2 regions of the Bacillus sp. JZ105 genome follow, and region 2 is predicted to be linked to the other one. Evidence: riboswitches for the same ligand, from Rfam matches in the RefSeq annotation. Region 2 holds a riboswitch; the other holds the start of a gene.
What was found. A riboswitch is a leader RNA that binds a small molecule or an ion and turns the genes downstream of it on or off. The one in region 2 is predicted to bind glycine.
Positions count from the first base shown of each region.

Region 1: it holds a riboswitch for glycine, as region 2 does, so the genes downstream of both, M1D81_RS18825 (amino acid permease) here and gcvT (glycine cleavage system aminomethyltransferase GcvT) in region 2, are expected to answer to the same signal.

Region 1 is NZ_CP096387.1:3,660,663-3,668,174, reverse strand. It holds gene M1D81_RS18840 (shikimate dehydrogenase) at 74-976, opposite strand; gene M1D81_RS18835 (MFS transporter) at 995-2,176, opposite strand; gene M1D81_RS18830 (LacI family DNA-binding transcriptional regulator) at 2,622-3,641, opposite strand; glycine riboswitch at 3,897-3,976, shown strand; gene M1D81_RS18825 (amino acid permease) at 4,141-5,487, shown strand; gene M1D81_RS18820 (DUF3169 family protein) at 5,535-6,215, opposite strand; gene M1D81_RS18815 (helix-turn-helix transcriptional regulator) at 6,212-6,418, opposite strand; gene M1D81_RS18810 (NUDIX hydrolase) at 6,589-7,212, shown strand; partial or broken gene M1D81_RS18805 (PadR family transcriptional regulator) at 7,275-7,512, opposite strand, start outside.
Region 2 is NZ_CP096387.1:2,285,234-2,292,745, forward strand. It holds gene M1D81_RS11630 (rhodanese-like domain-containing protein) at 105-485, shown strand; gene gcvPB (aminomethyl-transferring glycine dehydrogenase subunit GcvPB) at 530-1,990, opposite strand; gene gcvPA (aminomethyl-transferring glycine dehydrogenase subunit GcvPA) at 1,983-3,329, opposite strand; gene gcvT (glycine cleavage system aminomethyltransferase GcvT) at 3,346-4,443, opposite strand; glycine riboswitch at 4,547-4,641, opposite strand; glycine riboswitch at 4,645-4,751, opposite strand; gene M1D81_RS11650 (DEAD/DEAH box helicase) at 5,004-6,674, shown strand; gene M1D81_RS11655 (YqhG family protein) at 6,689-7,486, shown strand.

The DNA of each region.
Region 1 (7,512 bases), 1.4 Mb from region 2:
CGGTTATCTATCACGCTAAAAATAAAACAAAGGGCTAAAATGATGATCATTTTAGCCCTTTGTCTTTTTTATTTTAGAAACGGTCATTTTCAAAAAGAATTTGTTTTACTTGATCAACTGGCATATCTTCACCAGTAAAGAGTTTGTAAGCAAGTGCACCTTGCCATAGCATCATTCCAAGACCGTTAATGGTTTTGGCGCCAGCTTCCTGTGCTTGTGCAAGAAGCTTTGTTTTTTGCGGGTTGTATACAACATCTGTCACGATCAAATCTTTACGAAGTACATCAAGTGTATCATCGATAATGCTGAGTTGATCTAGTGGTTTCATGCCAAGGCTTGTCCCGTTTGCCAGGATCGCGCTTTCTGCTACTTCACGGCGGAATGCGTCTTTGTCTTCAAGTGGGAAAATGTTTGCTTTGACACCGAAAGATTTCATTTCGTTGTTGATGTAATTTACATTTTCTTCCGCTTGAACAAAGTATTGATCATTACGAGCAAAAATGCTAATTTCACGAATGCCGGACTGTGCAAGCTGAATCGCAATCGGAGTCGCAGCGCCGCCAGAGCCAACAAGTGTAACTTTCTTGCCGGCTAATTCAACGCCATGTTCAATTAAGTTTCTCACATATCCAAGACCATCTGTGTTGTAGCCGATGAGCTTACCATCCTTGTTCACTACAGTGTTACTAGCACGTGTATATCTTGCAGAATCATCTAGTTCGTCTAAGTAATCCAGTACTTTCATTTTGTTCGGCATAGAGACGTTAAATCCAGCTGCACCCATAGCTTTCATACCATTTACGGCTGCTTCCAGTTCATCATTCCCTACTTCAAATGCAAGGTAAGCATAGTTGATACCTGTTAGAGTATAGCCAAGGTTATGCATACGTGGTGAAAGGCTGTGCCCGATTGGTGTAGCAAGTAGACCGACTAATTTTGTTTTTCCATCAATATTTCGTTCATGTATGTTTGTCATGATTGACATCTCCTTTAATTATCTAAATAATTTTTTCATGCGTCCAAGAACAAAGACCGCTAGTAATACGCTGATAACCGCAATGATCATATCGAAAAATAACGTCATTTTAATATCGTACGTGCTGACCAATCCACTTGTAATGAGCGGCACAAGAATAAACGCTGAGCTTGCCGCAATGTTCACATAGGATGAAGCCGTTGCTTTGTTTGTCGGGAATAATTTCATCATTATACTCATCGCCAGCTGGAAGATTCCCGCTGTAAATAGTCCTAAGAAGAAGGTGCTGACAATGACAATGCTGTACGTTTCGATTTGGAAAAGTGAAAGCATTGCAAGGAACGCCCCAATTGGATAAATGATCGCCACCATAATCGGTGAAATGAATTTATCTAAGACGACCGAAAGCAATAGAACAGATACCAGTGCACCAATACTAAAATAAGATAGAAGCTGTGTGGATTGTTCTGTGCCAAGTCCAATTAATTTTAACCCGAGCTGCGGAAGCCATGTCTGCCATACGACAAACAATGCAGTCGATGTAAATCCCATCAGTACAACAGCTAAACCTTCGCCAAGCATTTTTGGTTCTTCCTTCAGCTGATCCTGTACTGGAAGAGCGTCTTGTGAAGAAACTTGCTTATGGTTCGGGAATGGCATAAAGATTAAGTAAATCCCTACAAGTAGATAAAGAAGCCCTAGTCCAAAGAACGCCCAGCCCCAAAAGATGTCATGTGCCACTAGGAATGCCAAGATAAATGGAAGAACAGTCGCCCCAATGGATACAGACGCTTTTACTAAAACAGAAGCCGAACTTGCTTTTTTCGGAAATGACTCAGACAAAGCAGGATAGGTTCCTGAATCAAGCAGTGAGTTGGCAATACCTGCTGAAATCGCAAAGATAAATGCCAGTGTATAACTTGTTGTCGTTGGAATACCGATTAAGAATAGTAAGTAAAGGAAATTTCCTGTAATAATGACAGGCTTACGTCCCCAGCTGTCGGCTAACCGGCCTGAGAAAAAGAGCGCAATGAGTTTACCAATTCCGATTGCCGATACAAGCAAGCTGATTTTCGGAATATCTACATGGTAGCGTTCGGATAAGCTGTCCATGTTGGAAGCTACAATAATGTTGATCATGCCAAGCATGAAGTAATTTAAATACATGCCAAGTGACGATTTTATATAAGGATTTTTCATGTTCCCACTCCTATATTTGAAACCCCTTTAAGGTCAAATTCTTTGTATACCCTTTGTTATTGTTTCCTTAAAAATGAATAATATGAAGCCCATCACAACACCCCTTATGTGATTGATGAAAAAATAATGAATATTCATCTGTTCTTCAATCAAGTACATCGTTCTACTAAAATGAAAAAAATAATAACAGCCTTGATTAGGAAGTGAAACTTCATGATTTGATCAGAATCATAAAAAATCACTTTTAACTGTTTTTTGATAGAGATAATGATATGACGAAATAGGTATAACGATATACTAAAAGAAGCAACGAGATAAATATACTCCTGCATTTTAAATGTGTCAAGTTTATGACTTTGTGATTTAAAAAAAGAAAAATAAAACAAAGAAATTGTTGACTTCATCAATAAAAAAAAAGAATTGCTGCACACAATTCTCTTTTTCATCATGATGGAGAGGTTTCTCTAATATGAAGTTGAGGTTTTAAAATCACTCGCTGCAGCTCTTCATCCTGCTCGTTCATTTTATGATATAAAAGGTTCGCTGCTTTTACCCCGATGGATCGGGGGAAGGAGGATACAGTGGTGAGCGGTGGATGATACATTTCCGCTTCAGGAACATTATCGAACCCAACGACATCGATATCTTCACCAGGCTGGATACCCCGTGCTGATAGTGCTTGAATGACCCCAAATGCGACTAAGTCACTGAAACAAAAAATAGCAGTAGGGGGCTCAGGCTGATCCATCACTTGGGCAAGTGCTTCTTTCCCGCCTTCACGAGTAGGTTCTATATCAATAATAAGAGAATCATCAATCGTTAGGTTCTCTTCGTCATGAGCTCTTTTGAAACCTTTCATCCGCTCAATCCAAGTCGAAGAGGTCTTGATGCCGCCTAAAAAAGCGATGCGGCGATGTCCCTTTTGAAGAAGATGATGAACCGCCATCCAAGTACCTTGTTCATAATCAACACCGACATAGTCACATTGCACGTCTGATAATTCACGATTTGCCAGTACTTTTGGGGTGCGAATTTGATTTAATTGTTTGACCGTTCGAGCAGAGCTTTTCGAAGCTGGGTTTAAAATAATCCCGCCCACCCGGTGCTCTACCATGGTGGAAATGAGCCGCTCCTGTTTATCGACACTGTCAAAGGTTGTACCAAGTAAAACAGTATAGCCCAGCGATTCAAGTGTGGTCTGTACGCCAATTAAAAACTCCGAAATAAAGGTGTTAGAAATATCCGTCACAATTACACCAACGATATTTGAGCTTTTTGACCGCATGTTAGCAGCAACGCGGTCGTATACGTATCCTAAGTCCTCCATGGCTTGCAGTACTTTGTTTCGAGTGGCTTCAGAGATTCTAGGATTATTTCGAACAACGAGTGATGCCGTTGAAGTCGAGACACCGGCATGCTTGGCGACTTCCTGTAATGTGACACGCTGTTTGTTCATTTTTTTCATTTATCTTCACCAACTTCAATGGATTGCCTAACTTTGTTCATGATCAAGAGTAATTTATGAGCCGAACATCTTTTGATTTATTATACATGAATCAGGGGGGATTGATGAAGTGAAGACATATGAGTAACGCCGTAAGTCATAAAAGATTACCATTGACAGGTTTCTGATTGAGGCGTAAAATATAAAATTATTCAGAAATAGCAACATTTTAATTAAATAACGAAGGCTATGAATGCTGTGGGTCACACTATAGCAGGAGCAGCTTCTGGAGAGACCGCATGTATGTGCGGCGCCGAAGGGTTCACAATCTCAGGCAAAAGGACAGAAGAGTACGAAATATTGTATTTGTGATGCATGGATGATGCCGTGTATGACTCTTCTCTATTTTGCTATTCTTTTATGACCGTGAGATTGGAGCGCATCCAATCTCTTTTTTTTATGGACTTTTTAAAGAGTTCATTATTTCAGTATAAGATCGTGTCGTAGGAGGGTGTTAGCATTGGCACAACAAGAATTAAAACGTGATTTATCAAACCGTCATGTGCAATTAATTGCCATTGGCGGAACCATTGGAACAGGGCTGTTTTTAGGCTCTGGAAAAGCCATTCAATTGGCAGGTCCTTCAATCATTTTTGCTTATTTAATTGTCGGAATGGCCATCTTTTTTGTCATGAGGGCACTTGGAGAATTACTTTTATCGAAGGCGGGCTATCAGTCATTAACCGATATTGCAGAGGACTATCTCGGCCCGTGGGCATCCTTTGTTACAGGGTGGACGTATTGGTTTTGCTGGATTATGACAGCGATGGCGGATGTCATTGCTGCCGGGGTGTATGTGCAGTATTGGTTTGACATCCCGCAGTGGATTCCTGCCATCATTTGTTTGTTGATTTTACTAGGGTTGAATTTGTTAACAGTAAAGCTTTTCGGAGAAATGGAATTTTGGTTTGCACTCATTAAAGTAATGACGATTCTTTTATTGATCGGGGTTGGAATTGTTCTTTTAATCATTGGTTTTCAAACAGATGCCGGACCGGTGACAGTAACGAATTTATGGTCTCATGGCGGGTTATTCCCGAATGGTGTCACAGGCTTCTTGCTCTCGTTCCAGATGGTGATTTTTGCGTATGTGGGAGTTGAACTGGTCGGTGTGTCCGCAGCAGAAACAGCCAATCCGCAAAAAAACATCCCTTCTGCGATTAATAAGATTCCATTAAGAATTCTATTTTTCTATGTGGGTGCGATCTTTGTTTTACTATGTATCAACCCATGGACTGAGCTCAGTGCATCAGAAAGCCCTTTTGTGAAAATCTTTGGACTCATTGGGATACCAGTAGCAGCAGGGCTCATCAACTTTGTCGTCCTGACATCTGCGGCATCAGCTTGTAATAGCGGCATGTTCTCGACAAGCCGTATTCTGTATAATCTCAGTCATCAAAAGCAGGGTCCAGCTTCTTTCGGACGTTTGAACAAGCATGCTGTCCCAAGTAATGCGCTGTTTGTTTCGACGATTGTGGTATCAGTTGGAGCTCTTTTAAGCAAGCTGATTCCCGAACAAGCCTTTGGTATTGTGACAACAATCAGTGCCATTTGTTTCATTTGGGTATGGAGTATTATTTTAATTAGCCATTTGAAATATAAAAAAACACGGCCTGAATTGCATGAAGCATCTACCTTTAAAGCACCGTTCACCCCTTTTGTGAACATTTGTGTTCTTGCGCTCTTTGCAGCCATTCTCGTGATCATGCTCTTCGCAGACGCCACACGTCCAGCGCTGTTATTGACACCGGTTTGGTTTGGTTTCTTATTTTTGATTTATGCACGAAAGAAACGCCGCGCGTCATAATGAACGGAAAAAGCACAGCCTTTGCATGAGGCTGTGCTTTTGTTCATTTAACGATTTCTAATCTTTAGCACATAATTTGCATTCAAAATGATCAAAACAAGTCCAATCACCATAATTGAGAACAGCTGAGAGTGGTTGGCTCCAATGGAATACACAATCAAAATAAACATGGCGCCGGTCAATAGAACATTCATCATTTGATACGTGTGATACAGTCCGCCAAGCATCACATGCTTTTCCCCTTCGTCTGAAATGGCGAGCAGCTTTTTACTATAATCTTTGTCAGATGGATTTGGCAGGTTCCGATTAGGGTAGACAAGATTTAGAACAGATATCGCTATATATGAACTGATAATGGAGACGATAAATAAAGCAGCATTGACGAGAATCAACCAAATGGGCTGCTCGGTGACGATCGCGATACCCATGGCAACAATGGAAAAAATGGTACTTACCGTATTGGCTAAAGTCAAATCAGTAAAGGTCCGATATTGCTTTGCCTCCAGTTCATCCTCCTCATCTCCAGAAACCGAAAGAGATACTCTTTTTTTCATACGTGAAATCCCTGAAAAACAATAAATAATCAATAAAATCGTCAATCCACTGATGACAAGAGTCGCTTCAAATGCAACATCAAGAAGTGTCATCTCAAATTCGGCTGCCAGCAGACAGTAAGCGCCGAGAAAGCCAAGGAGAGCACCTAAGAGCATTTTGTATACAGTTTTCATGAAAGTTCATCCTCCTCGAATAGAAAAATACGTTCAATGGGTTCCTGAAAAATTCGTGAAAGCTTAACCGCAAGCAAAAGAGACGGCATTAACTCATCTCGTTCCATTAAGCTGATAGTCTGACGAGAGACCTTTGCACGCTTTGCAAGCTCAGTTTGGTTTAAACCATCACGCGCACGAAGCTCTTTTAACCGATTTTTCATTCTGTCACCTCAATTTTGTTTGAAATCTTTCCTTGATTGTAAAGCATTATATTCATTTTGACAAGTAAAGTTGTCAAAATGATAAAAATAATTGTCAGAAGGATGATCTTTATTGAAAAGGTGAACCATGATACGCTAAAGGAAAGAGAAACAGAAAACAGGTGATGTCCGTGTTCATTGATCAATTAAAAAATGACTTACATCAATCACAACCATTGTTCATTGGAGAAGAGACAGCGTTCAAAGCAGCAGTCCTTATCCCTTTGGTGCAAGTAAATGGAGAATGGCATATATTATTTGAGGTACGATCGCTGACCATGAGAAAACAGCCGGGGGATATTAGCTTTCCTGGGGGCAAGCTTGACGGCAGCGAAACTGCACAGGAAGCTGCACTGCGAGAAACACATGAAGAGCTGGGCATTCCGCCAGAATCGGTCGAGATCCTTGGACAGCTTAGTCCTTATATCGCTTCTCCATCCTTCGTGGTATACCCATATGTCGGTATCATTGATGAGCAAAAGGTGAAACACTCCTTTAATCAAGAAGAAGTAGAGGAGACTTTTACCGTGCCCCTATCATGGCTCAGCCAATATGAGCCGTACTTACATCATGTATCTGTTCAGCCAACACCAGGAGAGGACTTCCCTTATGAAAAAATCATGAATGGTGAAAAATACAGCTGGGGAAGCCGTTCGATTGAGGAATGGTTTTATGATTACGAGAACTACACCATATGGGGATTAACAGCCCGCATATTAAAGCATTTTGTGACCGTTGCAAAAAGAAATTCCTAGAGAATCGCTCTCTAGGAATTTGTTGTATTCAGCCGTTCCTTTGCTGCTTGTTGTCCATTACTTTCAAACGAAAGATATTGACTGAAGAATAACTTTAATAACACTTCGTTACGCTCTGTTGGTAACTGATCGAGCGGCTGCGCCAGCTACTCTCTTAACGTATCCAGTCCTTTTTCAGTCAAATGATATTCCCGCTTGTCTGAGCGGCCAGAAGTAGCAGCAGGTGAAACTTCTGCAAGACCTTCCTCGACTATTAACTTTAAAGCTGGGTAAATTTGTCCATAACTGATTTTCCAAAAA
Region 2 (7,512 bases):
TGATGACAAGTTTCTTATGCTTTACTATAATAGTATTTGTCTAAAACGTACCATCAGACAGGCTACTGTGCTGATGCTCAAGAAGGAGTCGAGTTGTATTGTCAATATTCAACTATATCGTCCTCTCACTTTGTGGACTTTTCGTTCTTTATTCCATCGGCAGCTACATTTATCAGCAGCGCATTATGAAAACGCTGACGGAAGAAGAATTTATTAAAGGTTACCGCAAAGCCCAGCTCATTGATGTGAGAGAGCCAAATGAGTTTGAAGGCGGACATATTTTAGGGGCAAGAAATATCCCCCTTTCCCAACTAAAGCAGCGCAAAAATGAAATACGTCCTGATAAGCCTGTTTATCTCTATTGTCAAAATAATTTCAGAAGCGGAAAGGCAGCCCAAACTTTACGTAAAAACGGCTGCCGTGAGATTTATAATTTAAAAGGCGGCTTTAAAAAATGGGGCGGCCGCATTAAAACGAAGAAGTAACAAAAAAGACTCTGGGAGCATGCTTCCCCCTGAGTCTTTTTTCTTTATTTTCTTTCAAAAACGAGAACTGGGTTCCGTGCGGCCTTTGTTTCGTCCATACGTTTGACAACCGTTGTATGCGGCGCTTCCTGCACCACTTCAGGATTCTCTTCTGCTTCTTTCGCAATTTGAATCATTGCTTCGATGAATGCATCAAGTGTTTCTTTTGATTCTGTTTCAGTCGGTTCAATCATGATACATTCCTCTACATTGAGCGGGAAGTAAATCGTTGGCGGATGGTAGCCGAAATCAAGTAATCGTTTGGCAATATCAAGTGTCCGCACACCTAATTTTTTCTGACGTTTACCTGATAGGACAAATTCATGCTTACAGTGACGATCAAACGGCAGATCATAATGAGCACTTAAGCGGCGCATCATATAGTTCGCATTTAACACGGCATTATCGGTTACAGCCTTTAAACCGTCTGGCCCCATAGAGCGAATGTACGCATAAGCTCTGACGTTAATGCCAAAGTTGCCATAGAATGGCTTCACGCGTCCAATTGAATCCGGACGGTCATGATCAAAGTAAAAACGTCCTTCCTTCTTCATAAGCACCGGTTTTGGCAAATACGGAATCAAATCCTTTTTAACGCCCACAGGACCTGAGCCAGGACCTCCGCCTCCGTGCGGACCTGTAAAGGTTTTATGAAGATTTAAGTGGACAACGTCAAATCCCATATCTCCTGGTCTTGCTCTGCTTAAAACAGCGTTCAAGTTGGCTCCGTCATAATAAAGCTTACCACCAGCTTCGTGAACGATTTCAGCCATTTCTAAAATATTTTCTTCAAAGAGGCCTAGTGTATTCGGGTTTGTAAGCATTAAAGCAGCTGTTTCTTCATTAACAACGCGGCGTAAATCTTCTAAATCAACAAGCCCGTTTTCATCAGATGCGACAGTAATGGTTTCAAATCCAGCGACTGTCGCAGATGCCGGATTCGTTCCATGAGCAGAATCAGGCACAATGACTTTTGTACGCTGATGATCTCCCCTTGCTTCATGATACGCACGGATCATCATGAGTCCCGTCCACTCGCCATGTGCTCCTGCCGCAGGCTGTAATGTCACAGCGTCCATCCCCGTAATTTCTTCAAGATGTTCACCTAGATCGTATAGTAATTCTAATGCACCTTGCACAGTGTCTGCCTCCTGTAGCGGATGAACCTGCGAGAACCCTGCAAAGCGTGCAACCTTTTCATTAATCTTTGGATTATATTTCATCGTGCATGAGCCAAGAGGATAAAATCCGGAATCAACCCCATGATTGCGTCTTGATAATGCTGTATAATGACGCATAATATCAAGCTCAGATACTTCAGGAAGCTCAGCATCCTCATCACGGATGTACGTCTCATCAAATAAAGACGGGATCTCCTGTTCAGGTACATCTAAATCAGGCAGGCTGTACCCTACTCTTCCTTCTTTAGATAATTCAAAAATAAGCGGCTGATCTTGTTTATTCATGGCGATCCCCCAATTCCTTGATAAACGTATCAATTTCTTCTTTTGTTCTTAGCTCTGTCACGGCTACAAGCATGTGCTGCTGAAGCTCTGGGTAGTCTAGCCCCAAGTCGTAGCCGCCGATGATTCCTTTTTCAAGCAATCGTTTATTGGCTTCTTTCACAGGCTCCTGTAACTTGATCACAAATTCATTAAAATGAGCCCCTTCTATATCCGCCTGCAGTCCATATTTTTCTGCCTGCGTCTTGGCATAATGGGCTTTTTGCACGTTTTGATAGGCGATGTCTTTTATACCTGTTTTTCCTAGTGCCGTCATGGCAACAGAAGCAGCTAACGCATTTAATGCTTGGTTAGAGCAAATATTTGACGTCGCTTTGTCTCTTCGAATGTGCTGCTCACGTGCTTGAAGGGTCAGAACAAATCCACGAACACCATTTTCATCTTCTGTCTGCCCGACTAAACGACCTGGCACTTTTCGCATCAACTTTTTCGTCACGGCAAAATATCCGCAGTGCGGTCCGCCAAATGCTGCCGGGATGCCGAACGGCTGCGCATCACCAACGACAATATCTGCCCCGAGTTTTCCAGGCGGCGTCAATAGTCCGAGTGCGAGGGGATTGCTAGAGACAATGAACAGGCTTTTTCCTTTATGTGCAATGGGTTCAATGTCTTTTAAGGGCTCGACTACACCAAAAAAGTTTGGATATTGCACGAGAACTGCTGCTGTATCATCGCAGACCACCTTTTCCAATGCAGCTAGATCAGTCTGCCCTTTTTTCGCAGGCACTTCAACAACTTCAATGTTTTGTCCTTTGGCGTATGTTTTCAGCACCGCTCTTGATTCAGGGTGAACCGTTTCAGAAACAACCACCTTTTTCTTCTTTGTGTGTCCCGCAGCGAGCATCGCCGCTTCAGCTAGTGCCGTCCCGCCATCATACATCGAGGAGTTGGCAAGATCCATACCCGTCAGCTCAGCAATCATTGTTTGAAATTCAAAGATCGCTTGCAATTCACCTTGAGAAATCTCCGGCTGATAAGGTGTATACGCTGTATAAAATTCAGAGCGTGAGATGACATGATCGACAATGACAGGCTGGTAATGATCATATACACCTGCACCAAGAAACGATGCATAGGAAACTGTATCCTTATTCTTTGCAGCTAGTCGGGATAATTCCCTGACAAGTACTGTTTCAGATGCGGCTTCTTTGATGTTGTATGCTCCTTTGAATCTAACTTTCTCTGGGATATCTGAAAATAGCTCATCAATCGACTGAACGCCGATGACATCCAGCATTTCTTTTTGATCTTGCTCTGTTTGCGGCAAATACCTGTGCTTCATCCTCTGTTCCCCCTCGTTATTTGGCTCTTTTATAAAATGGCGTTGCGACGATTTTGGCTTTTAGACGTTTTTTGCGAACTTGTACTTCCACCTCTGCCCCAAGCTCCGCCACTGAGGTTTCGATCAAAGCAAGCCCGACATTTTTCTTTAATGTTGGGGATTGAGTGCCCGTTGTGACAATCCCAACCTGCTTTTCTCCTGAAAAGACTGGATAATCTGTACGCGGAATCCCTTTATCAATCATTTCAATGCCGACAAGCTTTCGCTTCAGTCCCTCTTCTTTTTGTTTTTTAAGTGCAGCTTTTCCGATAAAATCAGCTTCTTTATCCGTTTTGACAGCAAAACCAATGCCGCCTTCTAATGGAGAAATATCCTTTGTCAGCTCCTGGCCATAAAGCGGAAGTCTTGCTTCAAATCTCAAGGTGTCACGTGCACCAAGTCCGCATGGAATGAGTCCTTTTGGCTGCCCCGCTTCTAATAAAGCGGACCAAAGGTGGACCGCATCTTCTGACTGGCAGTAGATTTCAAAGCCATCTTCCCCTGTGTAGCCTGTTCTGGAAACGAGCACTTCTTTATTTGCGACCTCAGCTTTTGATAAAAACGTAAATGGCTTAAGCGATGTCACCTCTTCATCTGCCACCTGTTTGATGATGTCAGCTGCAAGAGGTCCTTGAAGCGCTAGCAAGGCGGTTTGATCAGACATATTTTTGATCAATACGTTATCCTCCCCTTGGTGCTTCAAGAGCCAATCTACATCTTTATCGATATTTGATGCATTGATGACAAGTAAATAGTGATTCTTTTCTTTTTGGTAGACGAGCAGGTCATCTACCGTTCCGCCATCTTCATAACACATGGCTGTATATAGTGCCTTACCGTCTGTCAGCTTAGACACATCATTGGTTAATAACCTTTGTAAAAATGGAAGGGCATCTTGACCTTTGACGTCCACCTCACCCATGTGAGACACATCAAAAAGCCCTGCTTTTGTTCGAACAGCTTCATGTTCTTCTTTAATGGAAGAAAATTGGACAGGTAATTCCCAGCCCCCGAAGTCAATGGTTTTTGCGCCAAACGTTTCATACGCATGAAAAAGCGGTGTTCGTTTCAACATCAATCGTTTCCCCCTTTTTTCTTACAGTGCAAATGCAAGCTGAATTTTCAGAAAAAAATCACAGCAAAAAAGGACAGAGCGCTCCCTTTTATCAAAAAGAAGTCTCTGTCCTTGCACCTGAAAGTTTACAGCACAATATCATTGTGCGTTTTCCCCTTTGGTGGTTTGCTAAAACCCTTAAGCAAACACTCTCCAGAGTTGCGTCCGGTAAGAGTACTTTTGCCTGAGAGATTCACTGAATTATTCAGCTTGCTCCTTCGGCGCCTGCCAGTGCAAAATAACCGCCAAGTCTCTCCCCATACCATCATCCGCTCATATTTTCACATTTATTGGACATACTATCAAAATGGGTGACTTATTTTCTAGATCACTTATCAACATCCTACCATTAGAAATGGATGAAGGGCAACAGAAAAATCATTAACATTTTTAAAATAACCTTTCGATATCGTTCGCTTTTATTCATATATCTTGTCTTTTAGAGACCTCTTAAAAAATGAAGCGTTTAAAACCAGAACAATTTTATCAGATCCTACTAGAAAGAAAGGCAGGCGACCACATTGAATATTCAAACGATTTTTGATCAGGAATGGGCAAATGAATTTCAGCAGCGGCTTTCAGCAGACGGTCCTTGGGCGAACTGGGATATGTATCGTTTAGCGACGCAGGTTCAAAAAGTCACAGCCATTGATTCATTCGAGGGACTGCAAGCTCCCGCGCACCTGCCTGCATTCACACCTTTAAAGCACCAGCTCGAAGTAGCCAGAAGAGTCGTAGAAGAAATGAATGGGAAAGCCATTCTAGCAGATGAAGTGGGACTTGGAAAAACCGTAGAAGCAGGACTCATTATCAAAGAATACATGATTCGAGGACTTGCCAAAAAGATCCTCATTCTCGTCCCCGCCTCCCTTGTGTCTCAGTGGGTACAGGAACTGCGGACGAAATTTTATATTGATGCTGTTGAACAAAAAAAGAGCTATGTGTGGGAGCAGTGTGACGTTGTCGTTTCTTCCATTGACACAGCCAAAAGACAGCCGCATCGAGACACGATTTTATCGATTGCCTACGATATGGTCATTATCGATGAAGCACACAAACTGAAAAACAATAAAACGAAAAACTATGAATTTGTGAGGAACCTGAATAAGAAGTTCTGCCTTCTGCTGACAGCAACACCTATTCAAAACCGGATCGGAGAAATATTTAATCTTGTTTCCCTTCTGAAGCCAGGCCACCTAGGAAATGAACATCAATTTAAAGATATCTTTGCCAAAAAGGACTTGCAGCTTGAAGACCATGACCGATTAAAACAGCTCGTCAATAAAGTGATGATTCGAAACCGAAGACAAGACACAGGCATCGAGTGGACAAAACGGCATGTCAAAACGATTTCCATTGATTTCTCTCCGACAGAACAAGCATTGTATGATGAAATCTGCAAGCTGAAAGAGAATCCGTCTTATACAAAGCATATGTTTTCCATTATGACCTTGGAACGAGAATGCTGTTCAAGCCGTGAAGCAGTTTATATGACGATTAAAAAAATGCAGGAAGAAGAAAAGCATATTCTCGGATCTTCTGCTATAACGCAAATCATGGAGAAAATCAATCAAGTGGAGCAAAACTCAAAGGCGCTTGAAGTGGTCAAACTCATTCAGCAGTTAAATGAGAAGGTCATTATTTTCACCGAATACCGCGCCACACAAATTTATTTACAATGGTTTCTACAGCAAAATGGCATCAGCTCTGTGCCATTTCGGGGCGGCTTTAAACGGGGCAAAAAAGATTGGATGAAAGATTTATTCAGAGAACGGGCGCAAGTGTTAATTGCGACAGAAGCTGGCGGCGAAGGGATCAACCTTCAGTTTTGTAACCAAATCATTAACTACGACCTCCCGTGGAACCCGATGCGTTTAGAACAGAGAATTGGACGTATTCACCGCCTTGGCCAAGAGCGGGATGTCCACATTTACAATATGGCAACAAACGGGACAGTTGAAGAGCATATTTTAAAGCTTTTATATGAGAAAATTCAGCTGTTTGAAAACGTCATAGGCGATTTAGATGATATTTTAACGAGGATTGATATTGAAGATGTCGAAACAAAGTTGCATCAAATCCTCTTCCAGCATGAACCAGGCGGAGACATGAAAAAGAAATTAACCCAGTTTGCTTCTTATTTAACTGAAGCACAAACACCACTTTTAGAAAAAAGACAGCAAGGCTCATAAAGGAGAGTTGATCAATGGAGCAGCATGACATTCACACCTTTCTTCTCCGTTTTTTCAAGACGAATCAATGCAGCATATTAGAAGAAAGTGCAGGACATATGACCGTACAGCTGACAATCGAAATGGATAAATTGATTATGAACCGTCCGTTTTATTGGCACTGGCTTGAAAAAACTGGCGGTGTACCTGAACCGCGGCAATTGACTTTCATCACAGATCAAAAAAAAGCGGGTGATACGATCAGTGGTGAATTCATCCATTTTGGCTCCCCCCGGTTATTTCAAATATTTGAGGCGGTCAAAGAGCAGGGCCGTTTTATCCGGCTATATGAACGAGTCAGCCCGCTCACGAACAACCAGATCGCCCTTGAGCCATGGCTTGGCCTCAATGTAAAAATTTCTTACCTTGCAGACCGGAAGAAGGATAAGCTTTTATCATTAGGACTTCATCTCATTCGCGGAGAAGTCATTGAACAATTTCAAGAGAAGCTGGAAGCTCGTGAGCTGTCATCTCAAATTCCCGATTATTGCTTTACGATGAGTACAATGATTAAGCCAGAAAGCGGAATCAAGCGGCTCTACAGCCTTATGGAGCGTTATGCCCATGAGGAGCCGGACGACTGGGCAGTGCGGGCCGTTCAAAAATGGAAGGAAGACTCCGAACTTTTAAACCAATTTTATGAAGGGACTTCAGACACATCTGTAGAATATGAAATAGAAAGACAAGCACTCAAAACTTTATACGAACCAAAAATCAGTCTTACGATTGAAAATGGCGGACTTTTTTACTTACAGCAAAAAAGAGGAGGTTGACTCATGGTCCCCTCCCCTTTTATGTG